4 regions of the Lysinibacillus sp. BF-4 genome follow, and region 3 is predicted to be linked to each of the others. Evidence: riboswitches for the same ligand, from Rfam matches in the RefSeq annotation. Region 3 holds a riboswitch; each other region holds the start of a gene.
What was found. A riboswitch is a leader RNA that binds a small molecule or an ion and turns the genes downstream of it on or off. The one in region 3 is predicted to bind S-adenosylmethionine.
Positions count from the first base shown of each region.

Region 1 (6,009 bases), on a different contig from region 3:
TTTTACGCGCGCAGCAAGTGAATGTTGAGCTAAAGCGTAGCGAAATTAATAAAGCCATTCGTCAGCACGCTACAGTATCCTTTGGCGTAGGTTTTACACCCATTCCCTTTGCGGATGGTCCGATTTTGCTTGCCAATCAGGGTGTTATGATTAACCGTGTGCTAAAGGGCTACGGCTTAGACGGGCTATTTGGCAACTTCGAAAACTTAATCGGCACGCTTGGTATTGGCGAGATTGTTAGCCAACTTGGTCGCTACCTAGTTGCACAAGTATTAAAGTTCATTCCAGGTGTAGGGACTATTGCTGGTGGTATGATTAACGGCTCTGTCGCTACTTCTATTACAATCGCGTTAGGCTTAACGGTTTCCGAAATTAGTTACCGCGTAGCACTCGCTAAGCTACAAGACGAAAATCTCGATGTCGAAAGCTATATGAAAAACAATATCCCAATTGACGAAATCAAAGGACTTTTTGAAAAGTTTGTAAAAGAAGAATTAAAAAAATAGGATGCCCACGCGGCATCCTATTTTTTAGTGAGTTTACTAAAACTCGAAGCCAATACTTGCTGAAACAACATACCAAACACTACTGGCATCGCCACTTTAGCAGGGAAGTAACTCGTCGCAATGACCACACCAACGGAAATATTACGCATACCGCCAATAAACATAAAGGTCGTCGCCACATCCGTTTGCTTTTTATAGAGCAAACGCCCCAGCAAATAAGCAAACGTATACCCTGTAACAGATACAACAAATACCGTAGCAATAATACCAACAAGCTCCCATGTTGGTTCTTTAATATACGGCGAAATCGCACTACCATTAATCAACACCACTGCAAAGAGTGCTAATTTCGAAAAAGGTGCAAGTGTAGGCGACCACTTTTGTTGAATGCGCCCTTTGGTCACTTCGTTTAAGATAATCCCAAGCAGCGTTGGCAACACAATCATCCATAATAAATCAACTAGCAGCCCCATCGTATCCACACTAATCGTTTCGCCTACAGTAATGTGTAACAACCCTGGCATAATAATAGGTGCAAGCAATGTATCAATCAAAATAATCGCCAGTGCAAGCGGTAGATTACCTTTACAAACAGATACCCAAATCACACTCGTTACCCCTGTTGGTACAGCTACCGCCATTACAAAACCAACTGTTAGCATAGCATCGTTAAAGAGCGTTGTAGCAATAATATACGCCCAAAGTGGCATTAAAATATGTAAAAAAACAATACTGAGTAAAATGGTTTTAGGGTAGCGTGCAAATACTTTAATATCACGCGCGCGCATACCAAGGCTACCAACAAAAGTCATAAAGGCAAATAATAACGGCACCATAAATAATAGTTGTTCGCCTACTTGATGTACCATCACACCTATAATTAAGCTAAGCGGCGTTAAAATGGCAATATATTTTTGAAGAAAGACATTTAGCTTAGCAATCATCTTATACCCTTCTTTCTGCAAAAAAAGATGCCCTTAGAGGACATCTTAATCGCGATAAAATACTTTATCAATATTATATTTTGCTTGTAGCGTGTTAATCGCATACGTTTCGTAAATTTCACGATCCATTGGTGTTTCAACTTCAAACACTTCAATTTTGTGAATTTCGTCACGGTGCTTCACCATTAAGCCATTGTCATTAAAATGCTTTTTAATGCGTTGACGTAATTTACGTGCTTTACCTACAAATAATAAATCGTTTTCTTTATTGAAGAACATAAAAATACCGCCTTTTTCGCGTGTAATTTTATCTAAATCAATGAAGCCATAGATTGGTGTAATTTCTACATCACCGTCTTGCAATTTTTGCTCGCGTTGACGAATTACTAAGTCTGGTTTTGGTAATTCAATTTTAATCATTTTTTCACGTCCTCATTCTTTACTAAAGGTATATGCTACCACAAATTTACGCATAAAGCTATGCATTGCAATAAAATACCCTGCATGCTATTATAGCAATAATCTAAATATTCTTATCGAGAGAAGCCGAGGGAAAGGCCCTACGACGCTTCAGCAACCTCTTGCCTAGGCAAGAAAGGTGCTAATTCCTATGAGATAAGAGAGCAAACAACCTTACTCTCATTCTCTAAAAGAATGAGGGTTTTTTTATTACTTAGGAGAGGAAGACTGCATAATGCCAATAAACATCCCTAAAAATTTGCCTGTCGGTGAGCACCTTCGTGCGGAAAAAATCTTTGCTATGGAGGCAGACCGTGCTTCTACACAGGAGATACGCCCATTAAATATTATCATTTTAAATTTAATGCCCGAAAAGGAGAAGGCGGAGCTACAGTTGTTGCGCTTGCTAGGCAATACACCGCTTCAGGTGAACATTACCTTTTTAAATACGGCGACCTATGTGTCAAAAAATATTAGTAAATCGCATTTAGATGCCTTTTATACCACATTTGATGCTATTAAGCATAAGCGCTATGATGGCATGATTATTACAGGCGCACCTGTCGAAAAATTTGCCTTTGAAGATGTGGATTACTGGCCAGAGATGCAGCAAATTATGGATTGGTCAGAGACGAATGTTACAAGCGTACTGCACATTTGCTGGGGCGCACAAGCTGCACTCTACCACTATTACGGCATTGGTAAGTATGAGCTAGAAGAAAAGTGCTCAGGCGTTTATGACCATGTTATTACAGATTTTACCCATGACTTAGTGCGTGGCTTTAGTGACCATTTCACAGCACCGCATTCTCGCCATACATCTGTTTCTATCGATGAAGTACGCAACCACCCAGCGCTTGAGCTATTGTCCTACTCTGATGAAGCAGGTGTATTTATTGTAGCTTCTAAAAACCACCGCAATATTATGGTAACAGGGCATTTAGAGTATGATGCACATACCTTAGCTGAGGAGTATGCGCGTGATGTAGAGAAGGGCATGCATCCGCAAGTACCTGCACACTACTTCCCAAATGATGACCCAACACGTACACCGCAAAATACATGGCGTGCCCATACCCATCTTTTATTTTCGAACTGGTTAAACTACTATGTGTACCAGCTAACACCGTACGACTGGGCATAAAAAAAGTAAAACGTGAGCGTATCACGTTTTACTTTTTGTTTGGTTATTTATAAGCATACGCTAGCTCATCTAGCGCGGTATTTACAGATACATGGAGATCATGGTCATTAAAAAACCATAAGTCATCCTGCTCAATAAAGTACGTAATGTCATCAACTTGCTTTGTTACACCTGCATGTACAGGCTCATCACGCGTCATACCAAGCGAAAAACCTTCGTGAAAGGGACTTGATCCACCGTAGCGTGCATAAAAACGAATCGTGTCGCCCGCTTCAACTTCCATTTCTTCAATAAACCATTTTACGGCCTCATCTGTTACAATAATTTGCATGCTCTCACTCCTATAGCCATTTGACTTTTGGTTCTGTGCCGTCTTTAATGCGCTGAATATTGGCGCGGTGACGGTACATAATAAAGCTAAACAAAAAGAAAATTAAAATGAACAGCGCATAATCGCCTGTAACAAAATAATAAACGATACTGTAAATTAAAGCGACTGAAGCGGCTACCATAGAGGTAAGGCTCACAATTTTAGATAATTTGAGCGTTGTAAAAAATACAACAAACAAAATAGCAAACAAAATAGGGGCATAACCTAACACCACACCAGCTGATGTAGCAACTGCTTTACCACCGCGGAAACCTGCAAATACAGGGAACATATGCCCAGTTACTGCGATAATACCTAAAATGAGTGGGTGAACGCCTGTGTTTGCGAAGAACGGAATAAGGGGTAAGAGTACAGCAGCCGTCCCTTTGAGGACATCCATAATAGTGACCACAAGCCCAGCCTTTTTGCCGAGTGTACGAAATGTATTCGTAGCGCCTAAATTACCGCTACCATGTTCGCGTATGTCCGTATTAAAAAACAATCGTCCAATCCATAAACCTGATGGGATTGAGCCGATGAGATATGCACTAAGTAGTACAAGAATCGTGTTTACCATAGAAAACTCCTTTATTATGACGTGGTACTAAAATCTATTGTAAGCTACGGATGGCATTATGAAAAGGTGATAAGTGTAACTTCTTGCAGAGATTTTTGCTAAAATAGTGGCGGTATACGGATTTTCATTGACTAATGGTCATTGAGGGATTACGATTAATTGTAGGATTCAACAAGAACGAATGTTCTCTTTTGGAGGGATTTTTTTGACAAATAATTATAGTGATGATGATATTCAAGTATTAGAGGGGCTTGAGGCCGTACGAAAACGCCCAGGTATGTACATAGGTTCGACGGATAACCGTGGACTTCATCACCTCGTATACGAAATTTTAGATAACTCGGTCGATGAGGCGCTTGCTGGCTTCGGTAATCGCATCGTAGTAACAATTCATAATGACCAAAGCATCAGTGTGCGTGACTATGGACGCGGGATGCCTGTTGGTATGCATAAATTAGGTAAGCCTACACCAGAAATTATTTTAACGGTATTACATGCAGGTGGTAAATTTGGTCAAGGCGGCTATAAAACGAGTGGTGGTTTACATGGCGTTGGTTCGTCAGTTGTAAATGCACTATCTCGTTTTTTAACGGTTACCATTTACCGCGATGGGCAAATTTACGAGCAACGTTTCGAAAACGGTGGTAAGCCTGCCACTACGCTTGAAATCAAAGGTAAGACGCGTGAAACAGGTACGAACATTCACTTCCTACCAGATGACAGCATTTTTTCAACGACGAAATATAACTATGATACGCTAGCAGAGCGCTTACGCGAGTCAGCTTTTTTATTAAAGGGCTTAAAAATTGAGCTTATTGATGAGCGTGGCGACGAGGTTAAGCATGAAGTGTTTTTCTACGAAAATGGTATTGAAGCCTTTGTCGAATATTTAAACGAAGAAAAAGATACGTTGCACCCTGTGCGTTACGTTGAGGGCGAGCATCATGCGATCGAGGTAGAGTTTGCCTTCCAGTATAACGATGGCTATGCCGAAACCATTTTATCTTTTGTTAATAATGTGCGTACACGCGACGGTGGTACTCACGAAACAGGCGCAAAAGCGGCGATGACACGTGTGTTTAACGAATACGCGCGTAAAATTGGCTTATTGAAGGATAAGGACAAAAATCTTGACGGTGCTGATATTCGCGAAGGCTTATGTGCTATTGTATCTGTACGTATTCCTGAGGGGATTTTGCAGTTTGAAGGGCAAACTAAAAGTAAATTAGGTACATCTGAGGCACGCTCTGCCGTAGATACGGTAGTAGCGGAGCAAGTACTATACGTACTCGAAGAAAACGCCGAGTTATCCGCTTCATTGGTACGTAAAGCGATTCGTGCGCAACAAGTACGCGAGGCAGCACGTAAGGCACGTGAGGATGCACGAAGCGGCAAGAAAAATAAAAAGTCAACGCTCTTGTCAGGTAAATTAACACCTGCACAATCAAAAAATGCGGCAAAAAACGAGCTATATTTAGTTGAGGGTGACTCAGCAGGTGGCTCCGCAAAACAAGGGCGTGACCGTACTTTCCAAGCGATTTTGCCACTGCGTGGTAAAGTCATTAACACCGAAAAAGCTAAGCTTGAAGATATTATGAAAAACGAAGAAATTGCCACAATTATTCATACCATCGGTGCAGGCGTAGGTAGTGATTTTTCGATAGATGATGCAGCGTACGATAAAGTTGTGATTATGACCGATGCCGATACTGACGGGGCGCACATTCAAGTATTATTATTAACGTTCTTTTACCGCTATATGCGCCCATTAGTGGAAGCAGGTAAAGTATATATTGCACTGCCACCCCTTTATAAAATCAGTAAAGGTTCAGGCAAAAAAGAGGTTTTTGAGTACGCTTGGACAGAACGCGACTTAGAAGAGGCCATTGCACGCATTGGTAAAGGCTACGTCATTCAGCGTTATAAAGGTTTAGGTGAAATGAATGCACCGCAGCTATGGGACACTACAATGAACCCTGCAACACGTACATTAATTCGTGTACGTATCG
Region 1 is NZ_JPUW01000018.1:17,601-23,609, reverse strand. It holds gene CH76_RS07570 (GTPase) at 1-506, shown strand, start outside; gene CH76_RS07565 (bile acid:sodium symporter family protein) at 524-1,450, opposite strand; gene CH76_RS07560 (nucleotide excision repair endonuclease) at 1,496-1,870, opposite strand; SAM riboswitch class I at 1,981-2,072, shown strand; gene metA (homoserine O-succinyltransferase) at 2,145-3,053, shown strand; gene CH76_RS07550 (HesB/YadR/YfhF family protein) at 3,097-3,384, opposite strand; gene plsY (glycerol-3-phosphate 1-O-acyltransferase PlsY) at 3,395-4,000, opposite strand; gene parE (DNA topoisomerase IV subunit B) at 4,206-6,009, shown strand, end outside.
Region 1: it holds a riboswitch for S-adenosylmethionine, as region 3 does, so the genes downstream of both, metA (homoserine O-succinyltransferase) here and CH76_RS09795 (methionine ABC transporter ATP-binding protein) in region 3, are expected to answer to the same signal.

Region 2 (6,009 bases), on a different contig from region 3:
ACGCATATTAAACGTATTCGAGAGCGTATTGCTAAGCATACAAACTGTGTTGCCATTACGACAGTGCGTGGTGTTGGCTATAAATTAGAGGTGGACGGTGCATGTTAAAAACACTTTCAAGTAAATTTGCACTTACCACGCTATTATTAATGCTCGGCAGTTTATTGCTGGGCTTTTTCTTTACGAATACGTACTATCACCAAATTATTAAAGCACCTAATGATGCAAAGAACGTAGAGATTGCCAAGACGATGGTAGCTTATATTGAGCAAGAGCATGTAAAGAAGCTCGATGATTATTTTACGATGCTCGGCGAAACAGGTTATCAGCTTTATGTCGTTAAGGATGATGGTACTAAAACATTTTATGGCGGTACTTTTCGAGATAAGGCGCTTGAAACAAGTACAGTTGAGAGTGTAATGTCTGGCACTACGTATCATGGGATGCGCGATTTTCCACGTGAAACATTTGTGATGGGTTTTTTTGCGAATGAGCTTGTCAATACAATTGGTGTACCTTTTACTTATGAGGGTGAAGATTATGCATTGTTTATGCGCCCTAATATTAAGTTGCTATTTTCTGAAGTGCATCGTATTTTAGGCGCTCTTATGTTAGCAATGTTTGTACTAAGCTTAATTGGTGTTATTGTATTGGCTCAAACAATCATTAATCCTATAAAAAAATTGACACTAGCTACACGTGATATTGCGCATGAAAACTTTGATGCACCTTTAGAAATTGAGCGTGTTGATGAAATTGGACAGCTCGCTAATAGCTTTAAGCGAATGACGGATCAATTGCAGGAAAATGATGAAATGCGTAAGGAGTTTATTAGTAATGTATCGCATGATTTTCAATCTCCGCTTTTAAATATTCAAGGATATGCAACTTTATTAGCGCAACCTAATTTAACTGAGGAAGAGCGCGCGGAGTATGGTGAGATTATTGAAATTGAAACCAAGCGCTTGTCCAAATTAACAAAGCAATTATTAGTGCTAACTACACTAGATAGCTCTACGCGTAAGCCAAAGCGTGAGGTTTTTGATTTAAGTGCGCAATTAAAGGATACTGTGCGCAAATATCGCTGGCAGATTGAGGAGCACCATATTGATTTTTCTTATACGATTGCGCCTGTGATGTTTAAAGGGGATGCAGGTTTACTACAAAATATTTGGGATAATATTATTGCTAACGCTATTAAATATAGTGAAGAGGGCGCTTATATTGAACTAACCCTTGAAGAAACAGTAGATGATGTAGTTGTGACAATACAGGACACAGGTATTGGTATGAGTGAGGAAGCGCTCGCGCGTATTTTTGAACGTTTTTACCGCGCGGATGCATCTCGTACGAAGCACGGTACGGGTTTAGGTTTGCCTATTGTTAAGCAAGTTGTAGAAAAACATGAAGGGCATATTGATTTAACCAGCGTTTTAGGAGAGGGAACTACTGTGAAAATAACACTACCTAAGATGTAATTTGGAGTTCATATAAAGTTCATATTGGGAATTTATACTACAAGTAATAACAAAAGTAATGGAGGAATTAACCATGGAAAAACAATGGGCAATTCGTTTAATTCGCTTAGCAGCGATTTTTGGATTATTTGGTGCTTACTTAGGTTCTCATATGGCAGGCGCAGGTAGCTACGCAATGAAGGCAGTGCATGTGCATATTTTACTTGTTGGTTGGTTAAGTATGTTTGCTTGGGGCATTTTCTATAAAAACTACGAAGTTCGTATTAAAAAATTAGTAACAGCTCAAGCAGTTACAGGTATTATTGGTGCCTTTGGTTTAGGTATTGGTATGTGGTTATTTTATGTTAAACCTTTCGCTATTAGCGAAGTTGTTAACTTAGTGTTCTTTATCGCAGGCGGTACTATTTTATTAGTAAGCTTTGCGTTATTCCTAGCTGTAACATTCTTTATTGATAAATCAAAAGCATAATTTGCTAAAAAGTAGCTCTACTAGAGGGCTACTTTTTTTATTTTAAAATATTTTCTGAATATTGTTGACATAGTTTATATAATAGCTTAATCTAAGTAACAACAAATGAATATCTTATCAAGACAGACGGAGGGACAGGCCCTGTGAAGTCGAGCAACCCCATTTTTATGGTAGGTGCTAAATCCTGCAGGACAAGTAGTTCTGAAAGATAAGTGTGTACGTGGACTTCTTTCAATCTAGTTGAAAGAAGTTTTTTATTGGAAAGGAAGGATAGTAATGATTGAAATTTTAAATGTAACAAAAGTCTATAAGTCACGTGGCACTAAGGTTACTGGCGTAGATGATGTGAGCTTAACAATAGATAGAGGGACAATATTTGGCATTGTTGGCTACTCAGGCGCAGGTAAAAGTTCTTTACTTCGTTGCATTAATTTATTAGAGCAACCTACCTCGGGTGACATTAAAATAAATGATGTAGCCATTACTAAATTAAAAGGTGAAGCATTACGACAAGCTCGTTTGAAAATCGGAATGATATTTCAACATTTCTATTTAATTCAGCAAAAAACAGTATATGAAAATATTGCTTTTGCGTTACGAGCAGCAAAATTCCCGGAAAATCAAATTAAACAAAGAGTGCATGAATTATTGGCGATGGTGGAGTTACAAGATAAAAGTGAAGCCTTCCCTGTTCAGTTAAGTGGTGGGCAAAAACAGCGGGTAGCGATTGCTAGAGCGATTGCGAATAACCCAGAAGTACTGTTAAGTGATGAAGCAACGAGTGCACTCGATCCACAGACGACAGTGGCGATTTTAAATTTATTACAAAAGATTAATCGAGAGCTAGGGATAACCATTGTTTTGATTACACATGAAATGCAAGTGGTTAAAGAAATTTGTCATCGTATGGCGATTATGCAAGACGGCAAAGTTATTGAGGAAGGTACTGTATATGATTTATTTGCCCATCCGAAAGAGCCGCTGACAAAGCATTTTATTTCTAATGTAGTGTCATTTGATATACCTCCTCATATTGTAGAAAAATGCACAGGCACGCTTGTTAAATTATTATTTAAAGGCGAAACTGCAGGCGAGGGGATTATCTCGGATGCCTTACAACAGTTTAAGTTACAAGGAAACTTTATCCATGGAGCTATTGAGTATATTGGAGAGCGCCCATTAGGGACATTTATTATGGAAGTTAACGGAGATGAGGCAACTATTACGCAAGCATTGGCGTATATTGCTAGTCGAGATGTAGAAGTGGAGGTGCTATAAATGATTGGTAGTTTAGGTCCTGAGATGATTAAAGCTTTTGGGGAAACACTGTATATGATTGGTATTGCCTTTTTCTTTGCGCTATTACTTGGTTTGCCTTTAGGTGTTTTATTATTTGTAACAGGCAAAGGTATGTTTTTAGAAAATCGATTAGTCCATACCTCATTTGGTTTTGTGATTAATATTGTGCGTTCGATACCTTATATTATTTTAATCGTAGCACTGATTCCATTAACACGTCTTATTTTATTTGGCAATGCCTATGGGCCAACAGCAGCGAGTGTATCATTAACAATTGCGGCGATTCCATTTTTTGCTCGACTTGTTGAAACATCCATGAAAGAAATTGATAAAGGTGTGATTGAAGCGGCTATAGCAGTAGGCGCAACACCTAAAATGATTATTAAAGATGTTTTATTGCCTGAAGCTAAACCAGGTATTATCCAAGGTTTAACAATTACCCTTATTAATTTAGTGGCCTTCTCAGCAATGGCGGGCTTTGTAGGCGGGGGTGGCATTGGTGATGTTGCCATTCGTTATGGGTATTACCGCTATGACAATATTACGATGTTTGTTACAGTGACGATTCTTATTATTTTAGTACAAATTATACAAATAACGGGTGACCGTTTATCAATTAAAGTAGACAAACGATAGGAGAGAATAAAATGAAAAAGATTATTTTAGCGTTATTAACTTTAGCAGTAGTTGCTGTACTTGGTGCATGCGGTGACGCAAAAACAGAAAAAGCAGATGATGATAAAACATTAACATTTGGAGCAACGGCAGGTCCTTATAGCGATATGTTAAAAGAAGCAATTGTACCAGAGTTAGAGAAAAAGGGGTATAAAGTTAAAGTTACGGAGTTTAGTGATTATATCCAACCAAATAATGCATTAAATAGCGGTGAGGTTGATGCTAACCTATTCCAACATACGATTTACTTAGAGAACTTTGAAAAAGAAAATAAGATGGATTTATCTGCATTAATTATTGTACCAACAGTACCATTAGGTTTATTTTCTAATAAATTCGCTTCTGTAGAAGAAATTACAGATGGCGCTCAAATTACTATTCCTAATGACCCTGTCAATGCAGCACGTACACTAGGTGTATTAGTAGATCAAGGTTTAATTGAAGTAGATGAAAGTGTCGAGGCTTTAAAAATTTCTGAAAAAGATATTACGAGCAACCCTAAAAATTTAAAAGTATTACCGTTAGAGGCGGGGCAATTACCACGCTCTATTGAAAGTACAGATATTGCAGCTGTACCAGGTAACTTTGCATTAGCTGCGAAATTAGATTTATTGGATGCCATTGCATTAGAAAATACGTCTGACCAGTTCCGTAATGTAGTAGCTGTAAAAACGGAAAATAAAGATAAGCAATTTGCAAAAGATATTATTGAAATTATTGAAGCGCCAGCATTCGAAAAAATTATTGATGATAAATTTAAAGGCTTTGGTAAACCAGAGTGGATGAAATAAAAAGCAACCCGTTGTCTATTGAGACGACGGGTTTTCTTGTTGCAATGATTTTTTTAGCCAATTTGTAGCTTCGGTATAGTCTTGTGCGACACCAATACCTTTTTTATATAGCATCCCTAATTGATATTGTGCTTTACTATGTCCATGATTTGCGGCAATACGATAGTATTTAGCTGCTTGTTTGGCGTCTTTTGGCACACCCTGTCCAAAATAATACATTTGTCCAAGTTGAAACTGAGCTTTAATATGCCCTTGATCTGCCGCTTTTTTAATCCACTGTGCAGCGAGTATATAGTCTTGAGCAACGCCGATGCCTTTATCATAAAGGTTACCGTACTCGTATTGTCCTTGGACATTGCCAAATTGTGCGGCCAGTTGGAAGTAATGCAAGGCTTGCTGTTGGTCATGCATAGTTTGGGCAAGGTAACCTAACTGTAGTGCTGCTTCGGGATGCTGTTGGGCAACCGCTTTTTCTAGCCAATGTTTGGCAAGTACAGTGTTTTTTTCGACCCCTTGTCCGTGTAGGTACATTTTAGCTAAGGCGACTTGTGAGTTAGCATTATTAGCAGCAGCCGCTTTTTCGAAATAATGTAAGGCTTTTTTGATGACTGGCTCATCATATAAATATAAGAGCCCAAGGTCATACATTGCAGGAAGATGCCCTTTTTCAGCTGCCCACGTTAACCACTGTGCAGCTTGTATGTAGTCCCCTTGTTGACGATAAAGCATACCAAGTGTAAATTGTGCATTCATGTGATCTTCTGTTGCGGCAAGTTTGAGCCATTTCATACATTCATCGATGTTTTTTTCGACCCCTTGCCCTAATTGATACAGTAAAGCTAATTGAAATTGAGCATTGGCATGATCTTGTAAGGCAGCAAGCGTAAACCAATGAGCAGCGAGTTTATTATTTTGTGCAATGGTAGTGCTTTTTCGGTAAATAAAACCAAGATTATATTGTGCGCTGGCATCGCCTGCTTTAGCCGCACGCTCAAACCAATGAATCGCTGTGTTACTATTTTTTTGAACGCCATTGCCATTGTAGTATAGAAAACCTAAATTATTTTGTGCACTCGTATTACCTTTTTCGGCAGCGAGCGTAAACCAATGTAAGGCTTCTTTAAAATCAATAGTGCGACCTAGCCCCTGATTGTACAAGACACCGATATGGTACGTGGCATCGGCATTGCCTAGCGCAGCGGATTGTTGATAATAATGCATGGCTTGTTGGTAATCTTGAGTAATAAATTTGCCAACGTGATACAGTAGCCCTAAACTAAATAACGCATTAGCATCT
Region 2 is NZ_JPUW01000050.1:2,516-8,524, reverse strand. It holds gene CH76_RS12250 (response regulator transcription factor) at 1-108, shown strand, start outside; gene CH76_RS12245 (cell wall metabolism sensor histidine kinase WalK) at 102-1,478, shown strand; gene CH76_RS12240 (hypothetical protein) at 1,552-1,947, shown strand; SAM riboswitch class I at 2,059-2,162, shown strand; gene CH76_RS14015 (methionine ABC transporter ATP-binding protein) at 2,224-3,225, shown strand; gene CH76_RS14010 (methionine ABC transporter permease) at 3,226-3,882, shown strand; gene CH76_RS12225 (MetQ/NlpA family ABC transporter substrate-binding protein) at 3,894-4,712, shown strand; gene CH76_RS12220 (SEL1-like repeat protein) at 4,728-6,009, opposite strand, start outside.
Region 2: it holds a riboswitch for S-adenosylmethionine, as region 3 does, so the genes downstream of both, CH76_RS14015 (methionine ABC transporter ATP-binding protein) here and CH76_RS09795 (methionine ABC transporter ATP-binding protein) in region 3, are expected to answer to the same signal.

Region 3 (6,009 bases):
ATTTCACTGGTACTACTGAACCGTCCCATTCTTCAACGATGAAGTCTTGGATTTCTGTAGATGTTAGTACTTCCATTAGTGATTTAATCGCTGGGTTGTCTTTATCTTCTGAACGAACCGCAATGATGTTTACATATGGTGACTCTGCATCTTCAAGCGCAATCGCTTCTTTCATAGGGTTAATACCGTGATCAAGTGCGAAGTTAGAATTAATTAATACTGCGTCACCCTCATTGTTTTGGTACATTTGTACAAGCATTTCTGGAGAAGTACCATCATCAAATTTAAAGTTTTTTGGGTTTTCAGCGATGTCTGAGATTTCAGCTTTTACTTTATCAACGCCATCTTTTAATTTGATTAAGCCTTTTGCTTCAAGTAATGCAAGCATACGACCATGGTCAGCTACTGAGCTACTTAATAAAATTGTTGCACCTTCAGGTAGCTCTTCTAATGTTTTATAATCTTGTGAGTAAATACCGATTGGCTCGATATGTACACCACCTGCGTTAGCAAAATCATAACCATTATCTGCAACCTGTCCTTCAAAATACGGAATGTGTTGGAAGAAGTTAGCGTCTAAGTCGCCAGACTCTAAATCTTGGTTAGGTAATACATAGTCTGTGTACGTTTCAATTTTTAAGTCGATGCCTTTGTCAGCTAATAACGGTTTAGCTTGTTCTAAAATAACCGCATGAGGATTATCTGAAGCACCTACTGTTAATGTTGTTTCTTCTTTTTTCGTTTCATCATCAGTTGTAGCTGTTTGTTCGTCTTTTTTGTCTTTATCGCTTGCGCCACAAGCTGCTAATGCTAGCACAAGTACTGATAATACTAAAAATGATAACCACTTTTTCATTTGTTGCACTCCCTTTGTGTTTTATATGTTATCGACAATTGTCGGCATAACCTAACGTTTATCAACCTTAGCAGTAATAAAGTCACCAATCCATTGAATAATAAATACGATTAAAACAATAATTACGGTAGCCACTAACATGACATCTGTACGTGCACGCTGAAAACCTTGCATATACGCCAAGTGACCAAGACCACCTGCACCAATTATACCAGCCATTGCTGTATACCCTACAAGTGCTACTGCTGTTACTGTAATGCCTGAAATTAAAGCAGGTAATGACTCGGGAATCAGCACTTTAAAAATAATCGTTGATGTTTTAGCTCCCATTGAACGAGCTGCTTCGATGACACCTTTATCAATTTCTTTTAAAGCAATCAACACCATACGTGCATAAAACGGAGCAGCACCGATAATTAATACGGGTAGCGCTGCCGTAGGTCCACGCATTGTGCCAAATAAAAACTTGGTAAACGGCACTAATAAAATAATTAAAATGATAAATGGTATCGAACGAAAAATATTGACGAATGAGCCTGTTAAAAAGTAAACAACTTTATTTGCCCATACATTATTAGGTGAAGTCAAAAACAATAAAATACCTAGCGCTAGCCCTAAAATAAAGGTAATTACAGTAGCTGCAACTGTCATATAAATTGTTTCATACATTGCCTCGAGCATCTTATCTAGTTGCACATTAGGAAACCACTCAGCTATCATGACATTACCTCCGTTTGGACATCCACATTGCGTAAAAATGCTAAGGATTGTTCGATATTTTTGGCGTCGCCATCAATATGTACGACTAATGTGCCGTACGGTCCTGACTTTGTTTGTGAGATGTTACCATGCACTACGCTAACGCTAACATCATATTGTTTTACTAACTGCGAAATTACAGGCTCCTCTGTACGCTCCCCTACAAATACTAATTTAATTAACTGCCCTGTTGGGTAATGGGCACGAATTGTCGCAAATGTTGCGTTCGTATCCTCTGTACCCGTTAACTGCGAAACAAATCGTTTTGTGATGGGTGCTTGGGGATTACGAAATACTTGGAGCACTTCGCCAGCTTCCACTACTTTACCCGCTTCCATAACCGCTACACGATTACAGATTTTTTGAATGACATGCATTTCGTGGGTAATTAACACAATTGTTAAACCAAGACGTTCGTTAATGTCTACAAGTAAATCTAAAATAGCGTCTGTTGTTTCAGGATCAAGCGCACTTGTCGCTTCGTCACATAATAAAACTTCGGGGTTATTGGCTAACGCGCGCGCAATGCCTACACGTTGCTTTTGACCACCTGATAGCTGCGATGGATAGGCGCTACCACGACCATCCAAACCAACAAGGCTAATTAACTCCTTAACGCGTGCCTCCCGCTGTGCTTTAGGCACACCCGCAATCTCTAATGGAAAGGCAATATTGTCTTCAACAGTGCGTGACCATAATAAATTAAAGTGCTGAAAAATCATACTGACTTTTTGGCGCGCCTCGCGTAGTTCTTTACCTTTAATATGCGAAAAGCGTAAGTCATTAACGATAACCTCACCATCAGTAGGTTGTTCTAAGCCATTTAATAAACGAATTAGCGTACTTTTACCTGCACCACTATAACCAATGATGCCAAAAATCTCGCCTTTATTAATTGTTAGACTTACTTGATCAACTGCTGTGAGAGGACCGCTTTTTGTTGTATATTTTTTTACAATGTTTTTTAGTGTAATCATGAGCGTCAACCTCCTTAGTAGTAAAAACCCCTCCACTGTGTAAATAGGTGGAGGGGTTTGACGTAATCTATACGTGTAAACCGACCACTCATCTGTCAAAGATTGCTCTTTGTGTGAATTGGCACCTTTTCACTTTCGTGTTGGTTGCCGGGCTTCATAGGGCACTTCCCTCCGCCTCTCTTGATAAGAGTTCGATATATGTTTGTTGTTGTTATGAGACACTTTACCATGTACATTTTACAGTGTCAATTAGTTTTTTAACAATTCGTACAAATAAGGTACAGATTGAAAAGCATAGACCTTTTCAGTAATTTTTCCGTCGTCTACAATTAGTAAGCAAGGTACACTTTCAATTTCATATGTCATTGCCAATTGCTCCTCAAAATTTAAATCGAGTGCGCCAACTTTACGATGTGGCACCAAGTGCTTCACAACTTCCATCATGCGCGAGGCCACCTGACACGTACCACACATCGGTGTGTAAACGTAGAGTGCCGCCTTACCCTCTGCCTTATATTGCTCAAATTGCTCTTTTGTCCATTGTTCCATATTGCCACAACCTTATATCCTATCAATTTTCACACGTATGCCTTCACGCGCTAATACATTTGCTAAAAAGCGTTTGGGTGTCTCTGCTACTTGCTTATACATTTTAGTAGTTTGAAGCTGTATTGCCTCAGGATACGTGCGCATCATGAGCTTACGTAAGGCATCCCCTGATTTATCAGCATCAAAAAATGTGTAGAGTGTGTAGTGCTCATAAGGTGCTAGTAGCTCCTCAAGTGCCGTTTGCCCGATTGTACCATTCGTACAAACAATCGTCACGTCCTCCGCTAATACACGTTGCAAGCGCTCTTTATCCGAGCGTCCCTCAACAATAAGACACTTCATACCAACGCCTCCTATAAAAAAACGCCTCCGAAAAATTCGGGGGCGCTGTGTGATTATTCTTGTGTCATTTCGTCGTACTTGTCAGCATCCATTAAATCATCAAGTTGTGCTGCATCAGAAAGCTCAACTACTACCATCCACGCTTGCTCATAAGGAGACTCATTTACGTATTCTGGATTGTCTTCAAGCTCTGCGTTAACTTCTACAACTTTACCTGAAACAGGTGCATATAACTCTGAAACTGTTTTAACAGATTCAACGCTACCGAATGGCTCGTCGATTGTTACTGTATCGCCAACTTCTGGTAGCTCAACGAAAACGATATCGCCTAGCTCAGATTGTGCGAAGTGTGTAATACCGATACGTGCTTTGCCGTCTTCTACTTTTACCCATTCGTGTTCTTCAGAATAACGTAAGTCTTTAGGTGTTGTCATGTCAAAAACCCCTCCATTTTAAATGATACTTTGCACTTTAAGTTTGCCATATTTGCTAAACAAAAACAAGCATGACAAACCTTAGCGCCAAGTTTGTTCAAACGTTTCTTCGTTAAAGCCCAATGTTACCTTTTGGCCATCTGTTACGATAGGTCGCTTGATTAGCATACCGTCTGATGCAAGGAGCGCTAATTGCTCATCCTCCGTCATAGTAGCTAGCTTATCTTTTAAGCCTAGCTCACGATATTTCATGCCTGATGTGTTAAAAAACTTTTTTAATGGCAACTCACTTGCCTGCCAAATCGCCTTTAGCTCCTCAGCACTTGGTGTAGCCTCCACAATATGCACCGCTTCAAAAGCTACATCCTGTTGCTCTAACCATTTTTTTGCTTTACGGCAACTTGTGCAATTTGGATATTGAATTAATGTTAACACAGGTCATTCCCCCTCTTTACAATACGCGTTGAGTATAGCAAAAATTTCGCACACAGGGAACTATAAAAAAAGCAGGCTAGGGGTAGCCTGCTTACGTTATTACACGACGTACTTTTCTGCTTCGATAATTTTAACAGAAGCCTCACGTTTTTTAGTAATTACGTCATACGGTTCATTGCGTGTTAATTTACGTAACGCTGATAGCATCATACGTGCTTGATCACCGTCTGTTGCGTGCAGTAATACAGTTTTTGCCTCTTGCTCAATTTGCGCAAAAGCTTCTTGTGCAAAAATTTCAGTATAGAGCACTTTTTGCGAAGCTTTTTCTACGCCGTCCTTAGCAATAGCTTTAGCTGTACGAATCACTGCCGATTCCATCGCATATAATTGATTAGCAATATTAGCGATGCTCACTAGCACCTCTTGCTCGTCATTTAATTTAGCACCAAAGCGTTGCGCTGCAAGACCAGCAGCTAGCACACCGATTTTTTTAGCATTGCGTACTAAATACTGTTCCTTCGCAAGTGGCTCGTTGCCAATTTGCTCTGGCATCATTGTTAAGATTTCCTGCTGTAGTTGTTGCGCTACTTGTAATAGAGGCAGTTCACCTTTTAAGGCTTTCTTCATAAAAGTACCTGGTACAATCATGCGGTTAATTTCATTGGTACCTTCAAAGATTCGGTTAATACGTGAATCACGGTACATACGCTCTACTTCATACTCTGCCATAAAGCCATACCCACCATGTAGTTGTACAGCCTCATCTACAACGTAATCTAGTGTTTCTGAGCCTACTACTTTTGCAATTGAGCATTCAATCGCATACTCTGCAATGGCTGCCGCAATTGTTTTACCGTCTTTTTGTGCCGCTTCGTCCATTTGACCAAGGCGATCCTCAAACAAACCAACTGTACGGTAGTTTAATGACTCCGATGCATAAATACGCGCTGCCATTGTTGCTAATTTATCCTTTGTTAATGAAAAATCAGAGAGTTTTGTTTTAAATTGTTGACGTTGATTTGTGTATTTCACCGCAAGCTCTAATGCTCGCTTAGAGCTACCCACTGTACCTACACCTAATTTATAACGCCCTACATTTAAAATATTAAAGGCAATGACATGGCCTCGTCCTACCTCACCTAATAGGTTCTCTACTGGTACCTTAGCGTCTTCTAAAATTAAAGTACGTGTTGATGACGATTTAATACCCATTTTCTTTTCCTCTGGACCAACCGATACACCATCATACGCACGCTCTACGATAAATGCCGAGAATTTATCGCCGTCAATTTTAGCGTATACAATAAATACATCCGCAAAGCCTGCGTTTGTAATCCATTGCTTTTCACCGTTTAGTACATAGTGTGTACCGTCTGCCGAAAGTTTAGCTGTCGTCTTTGCACCTAATGCATCTGAGCCTGAGCCTGGCTCTGTTAATGCGTATGCCGCAATAAGCTCACCTGTCGCTAACTTTGGTAAGTATTTTTTCTTTTGCTCCTCATTACCAAATAACACGATTGGTAATGAACCAATGCCTACGTGTGCACCATGTGTAATTGAAAAACCACCTGCTACCGACATTTTTTCTGCAATTAATGCTGAAGAAATTTTATCTAAACCAAGGCCTTCGTATTCCTCTGGTACATCAGCACCTAGT
Region 3 is NZ_JPUW01000030.1:23-6,031, forward strand. It holds gene CH76_RS09785 (MetQ/NlpA family ABC transporter substrate-binding protein) at 1-856, opposite strand, end outside; gene CH76_RS09790 (methionine ABC transporter permease) at 908-1,576, opposite strand; gene CH76_RS09795 (methionine ABC transporter ATP-binding protein) at 1,573-2,592, opposite strand; SAM riboswitch class I at 2,678-2,782, opposite strand; gene CH76_RS09800 (thioredoxin family protein) at 2,842-3,141, opposite strand; gene CH76_RS09805 (toprim domain-containing protein) at 3,154-3,483, opposite strand; gene gcvH (glycine cleavage system protein GcvH) at 3,537-3,917, opposite strand; gene CH76_RS09815 (arsenate reductase family protein) at 3,999-4,352, opposite strand; gene CH76_RS09820 (acyl-CoA dehydrogenase family protein) at 4,452-6,009, opposite strand, start outside.

Region 4 (6,009 bases), on a different contig from region 3:
CTGTACTTCAAAATATAAGCTTTGAAGCCACTAAAGGTGTCATTGGTTTGTTAGGTGAAAACGGCGCAGGAAAAACCACGCTCATTGAAATAATTGCTACACTAACGAAACCTACAAATGGTTCAATTTTATACGATAACCTATTAGCCAGCGAACATTTATACGAGCTAAGGCAACAGATAGGCTATTTACCACAAAACTTTAATTTCTTTCCCTCTTTAAATGTTGAGGAGTGCTTAGCCTATAGTTGCCGCTTAAAAGGGATTTCCAACAAACAGCAACGTACTGCTGAAATCAATGAAAAAATAGAATTCGTAGGACTAGCCTCTCAGCGCAAGAAAAAATTCAGCGAACTGTCTGGTGGCATGAAACAACGACTGGGTATCGCTCAAGCGTTGTTAGGAGATCCTAAACTATTAATTGTTGATGAACCTACAGTCGGGCTAGATCCAAATGAACGTGTTGCTTTTCGCCAATTACTAAATAACCTTGGACAAGAGCGTCTTATTATTTTATCTACTCATATCATTGAAGATGTCGCCATGACTTGCGAAAAAATCTTGCTACTCCATCAAGGAAGTATGAATTATTATGGTAATATTTCGGACTTCATTAAACTTGCAGAGGGCAAAATATGGTGTTACGAAGGGGGTACTCTACTACCCGAAATCGCTACACACGGTAACATTATTGCATCGCGTACCACTACAAAAGGGATAAGTGTTCGTTTTATTGCTCACCAACAAATCGCTACTAGTCAATTAGCGATACCTACATTAGAAGATGCGTACATTTATATAAACCAAAAGAAGGTGTCTTTATGAGTACTGAGCTAAAATTACTTTCAAAGCAATGGGGATTACTAATCGCATTATTTATCATTTGGCTTCTTCCTCTTGCTTTATTATGGTTAGAAGGAATAGAAAACTTAACCGATGCATGGTACGGCTCACTACAATTACATATTATTTTATTTATACCAGCTACCCCCATTATTTTAAATACATTATGGACTGGTAGATTGCAACGTTATGAGAAACAAGTTGTGATTTTTCACTTACATACACCAAGCCTTTACTTCTTCAATAAACTTCTAGTCACTTGGCTTGTAATTAGTACCTTACTCTGTATATTTTATAGTGCTTTTTGGTTTATCACTTTATCAATCCCACTCTACTTATTGTATGCCACTCTGCTACAAATTTTAATAACCATTGCTTTAGTTGTAACACTAACAGGGTTTTTATCACTCTTATTAGGACGCACTCTTTATAGTATTATACTGATTATTTTATATTTATTAGGTAGTATTCAATTTTTACAAAATCCTATGTTTGCATTGTGGTTCAACCCTAACCTCATAGAAGAAATGATGATACAACCCAGTTTTATAATGCAACGCTTAGCTTTAATCATTTGGATAGGGCTACTTTTATTTCTTGCAGCGCCTCTTTTCAAGCGATTGGTGGTGAGCTAATGTTTCACCTTTGGCAAACATGGTTCGCTGTATTATGGAAAGACTATTATTTATGGGGCTATTATAGTATTGTATTAGTTTTATTTGCTAGCCATTCTTTATTTCAATTACAAGAACAGCATGCCCTGATTCCTTTTTACGGATTATTAATTTCTCTATTAACTATTATGATTTTACAACTACATCAATCATTCATGATGGATAAAATTGTACGTGTTGTTACAAGTAACCCCCTGTTAACTAGTTTTCGGTTACTATTATTTTGTTTAATATGTTCACTTCCTACTTTAATTTTACTATCAATAGAAGTGAGACGATTATTTCCAGATACACCATTTATACTATTATTAAGTTGTATAGCACTGTTCGCCCTATTCGCTATAGCATTAGGCTGTTGTAGCTCTTTATTAACTACTAATTTAGCTGTCGGTATTATTGTTGCCCTATATTTTTCATTATTTTTATTACATGGCTACCAACTTGAACGTTTTACTTACATAGCACCCACACTAAATTTCATGTACCCTGATTACCCCAACCCTTGGAATAGCCTTGCCATTATATTAATTAGCCTTTTTCTCATTGGGTTTTACTTTAATAAACACTATGATTTCACTACAAGAGACCGAAATCGATTACGCTCACTCTTACTAAGCATTATATTTATATACATCTTAGTTCCTTTTGTTGTATCACATCATGAAAAAAAAGCACCTACTGTACAGATGCTTATCGAAAATAAGCTAGCGATAACATATACCGGCGTATCTACAAAACAAGCACTCCATTATGGCCAAGCAGTACTCAGCACAGTAGATGTATTACAACAAGCTGACATAGATGCTGTTGTAACAGATGTAACAATAATATGGCAACACGAGCTACCAAAAGGAAAAGATATCGAAAACATCGTTGAGCAGCAAGGAACAACTTTAGTTATTCGTCCTTATTCTCGGAAGTTTTTCGAATTTAACTATGGCTACCACATTGTACGAGATATTACAGCACTATTTGTACACGATGAAACAGACGCTCGCGCTATTGAACAACATGTAATACAAAAAAACCAATACCATCTCTTTACACCTACTAAAATTAAACGAGCATCACCTCAATAAAAAAACGTTCAGCTACTTCATTTAGCTGAACGTTTTTTTAGGATAGCCAATCATAATAGCAACTGCACCACATATACCAATTAATACAGGGTAAAAGGAGTACGGTAAAATATTGATTGGTGAAATACCTGCTAAGCTAGCGGCCACTAAAAATTGAGCGCCGTACGGTAATACGCCTTGCACCATACAAGAAAAGACATCCAATAAACTAGCAGCCTTACGCGGCTCAATATTGTACTGCGTGGCAATGTCTTTTGCTAGCGGGCCTGCAATTAAAATAGCAATCGTATTATTAGCAGTAGCTAAGTTAGTAAGGGCAACAAGCCCAGCAATGCCAAACTCCGCACCTTTACTGGTCGAAATTCGCTTCATAATCGCTTGCAAAATAAATTCAATCCCACCATTAAATTTAATAATCTCTACCATGCCTGCAATTAAAATTGCAAGAAAGGCCATATTATACATACCTGCCATACCATCGCCCACTTGTTGTATAACATCCAGTAACTGATAGCTACCATCCACTAGCCCCACTACACCTGCAAGTGTAATACCTAGTGTTAACACAAAAAATACATTCATGCCCATAAGTGCCAACACAATGACGATCAGATACGGCACAATTTTAATTAAGCTATAGTCAACATGTGTAATAGGCGCCGCTTCGCCCCAAGTTAAAACCCCAAAAATCACACTTGTCATGAATGCCGCTGGTAGTACAATCCAAAAGTTAACACGAAACTTATCTTTCATTTGCGCACCTTGCGTACGTACGGCTGTAATCGTTGTATCCGAAATAATAGATAAGTTATCACCAAACATTGCGCCACCAATAACAGCTGCTGTCACAAGTGCTACAGCAAGCCCTGTGTGCTCGCTAATACCTAAACCAATTGGCACAAGTGCAACAATCGTACCTACTGATGTTCCCATCGCAAGTGAAATAAAACAGGCAATTATAAAGAGCCCAATAATTAAAAAGTTTTGCGGGATAATGGATAATGCAAAATTAACCGTTGCATCTACTGCACCCATGCCTTTAGCTACGCTCGAAAATGCGCCTGCTAGTAAAAAAATTAATGCCATCAACATAACATTACTATTACCTGCACCTTGGCAAAAAATGTCGACCTTCTTCGTAAAGGGCACTTTGCGATTCATCGCGAGCGCTACCATCGAAGAAATAGTTATTGCTACAATTACGGGAAATGCATAAAAATCCTTTAACACAATACCTGAACCAATAAATAAAACTAAAAACACGAAAAATGGGAGCAATGCCCATGGATTGCCTTTCTTCACTACTCACTCTCTCCTAATCTAAAAAAACCTCTTCTACAAAAATAAGAAGAGGTCAGTGGACGCTCTTCTTATCTGCCAAGCTATTGCTTGCTGGATTTAGCACGGTAACTGATGTTCCGCTGCCGAGATTTCATTAGGCCAGTCCTTCCATCTCTCTTTATAAGAAGTTATTACGTTTTTCCTTTAATACTAAAGGAAAGCACGTGTATTGACAATGCCTATCCGTGTTTTATTTTAAATCGTAATGATTACTTTTTGTATTGACAGATACAACTCGCCGTTTTATACTCATAAAGCGTAATGATTACTAATTAGGAGGTTTTACATGTGATTAATAAAAAGGTATGGGGCTGTACATTAGCTTTAAGTGCATTACTCGTAGGTTGTGCTCAAGCCAACACACCTGCAAAAGAGGAAGAAGCACCGCAGCATGAACATAGCCATGAGCATGAGCACAAACACGAACATAAGCATGAACACGCGGAGCGTAATGACATAGCAGCAGGCTATTTTAAAGACACCCAAGTAAAAGACCGTGCGCTTACGGATTGGCAAGGCGATTGGCAGTCCATCTATCCTCTATTACAAGATGGTACACTTGATGCTGTATTTGAACATAAAGCTGAACATGATCCAAGCAAAACACCAGAAGCTTATAAAGCCTATTATGAGGAAGGCTACAAAACAACAACAGAACGTATTGTCATTGACGGGGATCAGGTCACCTTTTACGAAAATAATCAGCCACATACCGGCACATTTGCTTATGATGGCTATGAGATTTTAACTTATGACAAGGGTAACCGCGGGGTACGTTATATTTTTAAACAAACGGGTAATGTCGAAGGTGTCCCTGCCTTCATTCAATTTAGCGACCATATCATTGCTCCGCAAAAATCAGGGCACTTTCATTTATACTGGGGAGATGACCGCGCTAAGTTATTGGAAGAAGTTACGCACTGGCCAACTTACTTCCCTGCCGCTATGACAAAAGATGATATTTTACATGATATGCTTGCACATTAATCCAAACAATTTGTAGCTACGGCTGCAAATTGTTTTTTTGTCGATTTTCCTTGGTCATTACTGGGTAAAATACGTTATAGTAGAAATTGAGTGATATAGAAAGCAGGTGGGAAAATGAAGGACTTCCTCAAAGACTTGACCATGCTAATTATTGGTTCGTTCATTTTCGCGTTAGCCGTCAATTTATTTGCTATTCCTAATGGTTTAGGTGAAGGTGGCGTTACAGGTATTACGATTATTGCGTACTACTTATTTGAATGGGCGCCGAGTATTGTCAGCTTCGTTTTAAATGGTATTTTATTAGTCATTGGTTACAAATTTTTAAATCGTAAAATGGTAATCTATACGATTATCGTCATTTTTTTATTGTCGATTTTCTTACATCTTACAGAGTCTTGGCATATTTTATCAGATGAGCGTATTTTAAGCGCAATTTTTGGTGGTATGTTCTCTGGTGTAGGGATTGGCTTAATTATTCGTGTGGGTGGCTCTACAGCAGGCTCTACTATTTTAGCGAAGATTGCGAGCAAATATTTAGGCTGGAGTGTTAGCTATGCCCTATTATTCTTTGATTTAATTGTGGTAGGTGCTTCTTATTTTGTTATTGGACTAGAGTCTGTGATGTTAACAATTGTCATGCTGTATGTTGGTACAAAATCTATGGAGCTCGTTATTGAAGGATTTAACCGCAAAAAAGCGGTAACGATTATTTCGAAAGAACACGAAGCGATTGCTGAGCAAGTAACGTATAAAATGAATCGCGGCGTTACGGTGCTATCAGGTTATGGCTATTACACGAAGCAAGAGAAAAATGTACTGTATATCATTATTAGTAATCAAGAAATTGTTAAGCTCAAAGCTTATGTGCATAAGGTTGACCCTAATGCCTTTATTACCATTCATGATGTACGTGATGTATTTGGCGAAGGGTTTTTAAATTTATCAAATAGCTAATAAGGAGGGCTTTTAATGCACGAGTATAGTATTGATGCAAGGCGTAATAAAATTTTATTTTACCTTTCTCTATTAGCTATTGCACTTGCTAGCACCATTAGTGCGCTCTTGCATAACTTGCCTTTTGTAACA
Region 4 is NZ_JPUW01000014.1:3,170-9,178, forward strand. It holds gene CH76_RS06495 (ATP-binding cassette domain-containing protein) at 1-824, shown strand, start outside; gene CH76_RS06500 (hypothetical protein) at 821-1,477, shown strand; gene CH76_RS06505 (hypothetical protein) at 1,477-2,595, shown strand; gene CH76_RS06510 (Na+/H+ antiporter NhaC family protein) at 2,617-3,897, opposite strand; SAM riboswitch class I at 3,963-4,063, opposite strand; gene CH76_RS06515 (metal-binding protein ZinT) at 4,225-4,923, shown strand; gene CH76_RS06520 (YitT family protein) at 5,038-5,877, shown strand; gene CH76_RS06525 (hypothetical protein) at 5,893-6,009, shown strand, end outside.
Region 4: it holds a riboswitch for S-adenosylmethionine, as region 3 does, so the genes downstream of both, CH76_RS06510 (Na+/H+ antiporter NhaC family protein) here and CH76_RS09795 (methionine ABC transporter ATP-binding protein) in region 3, are expected to answer to the same signal.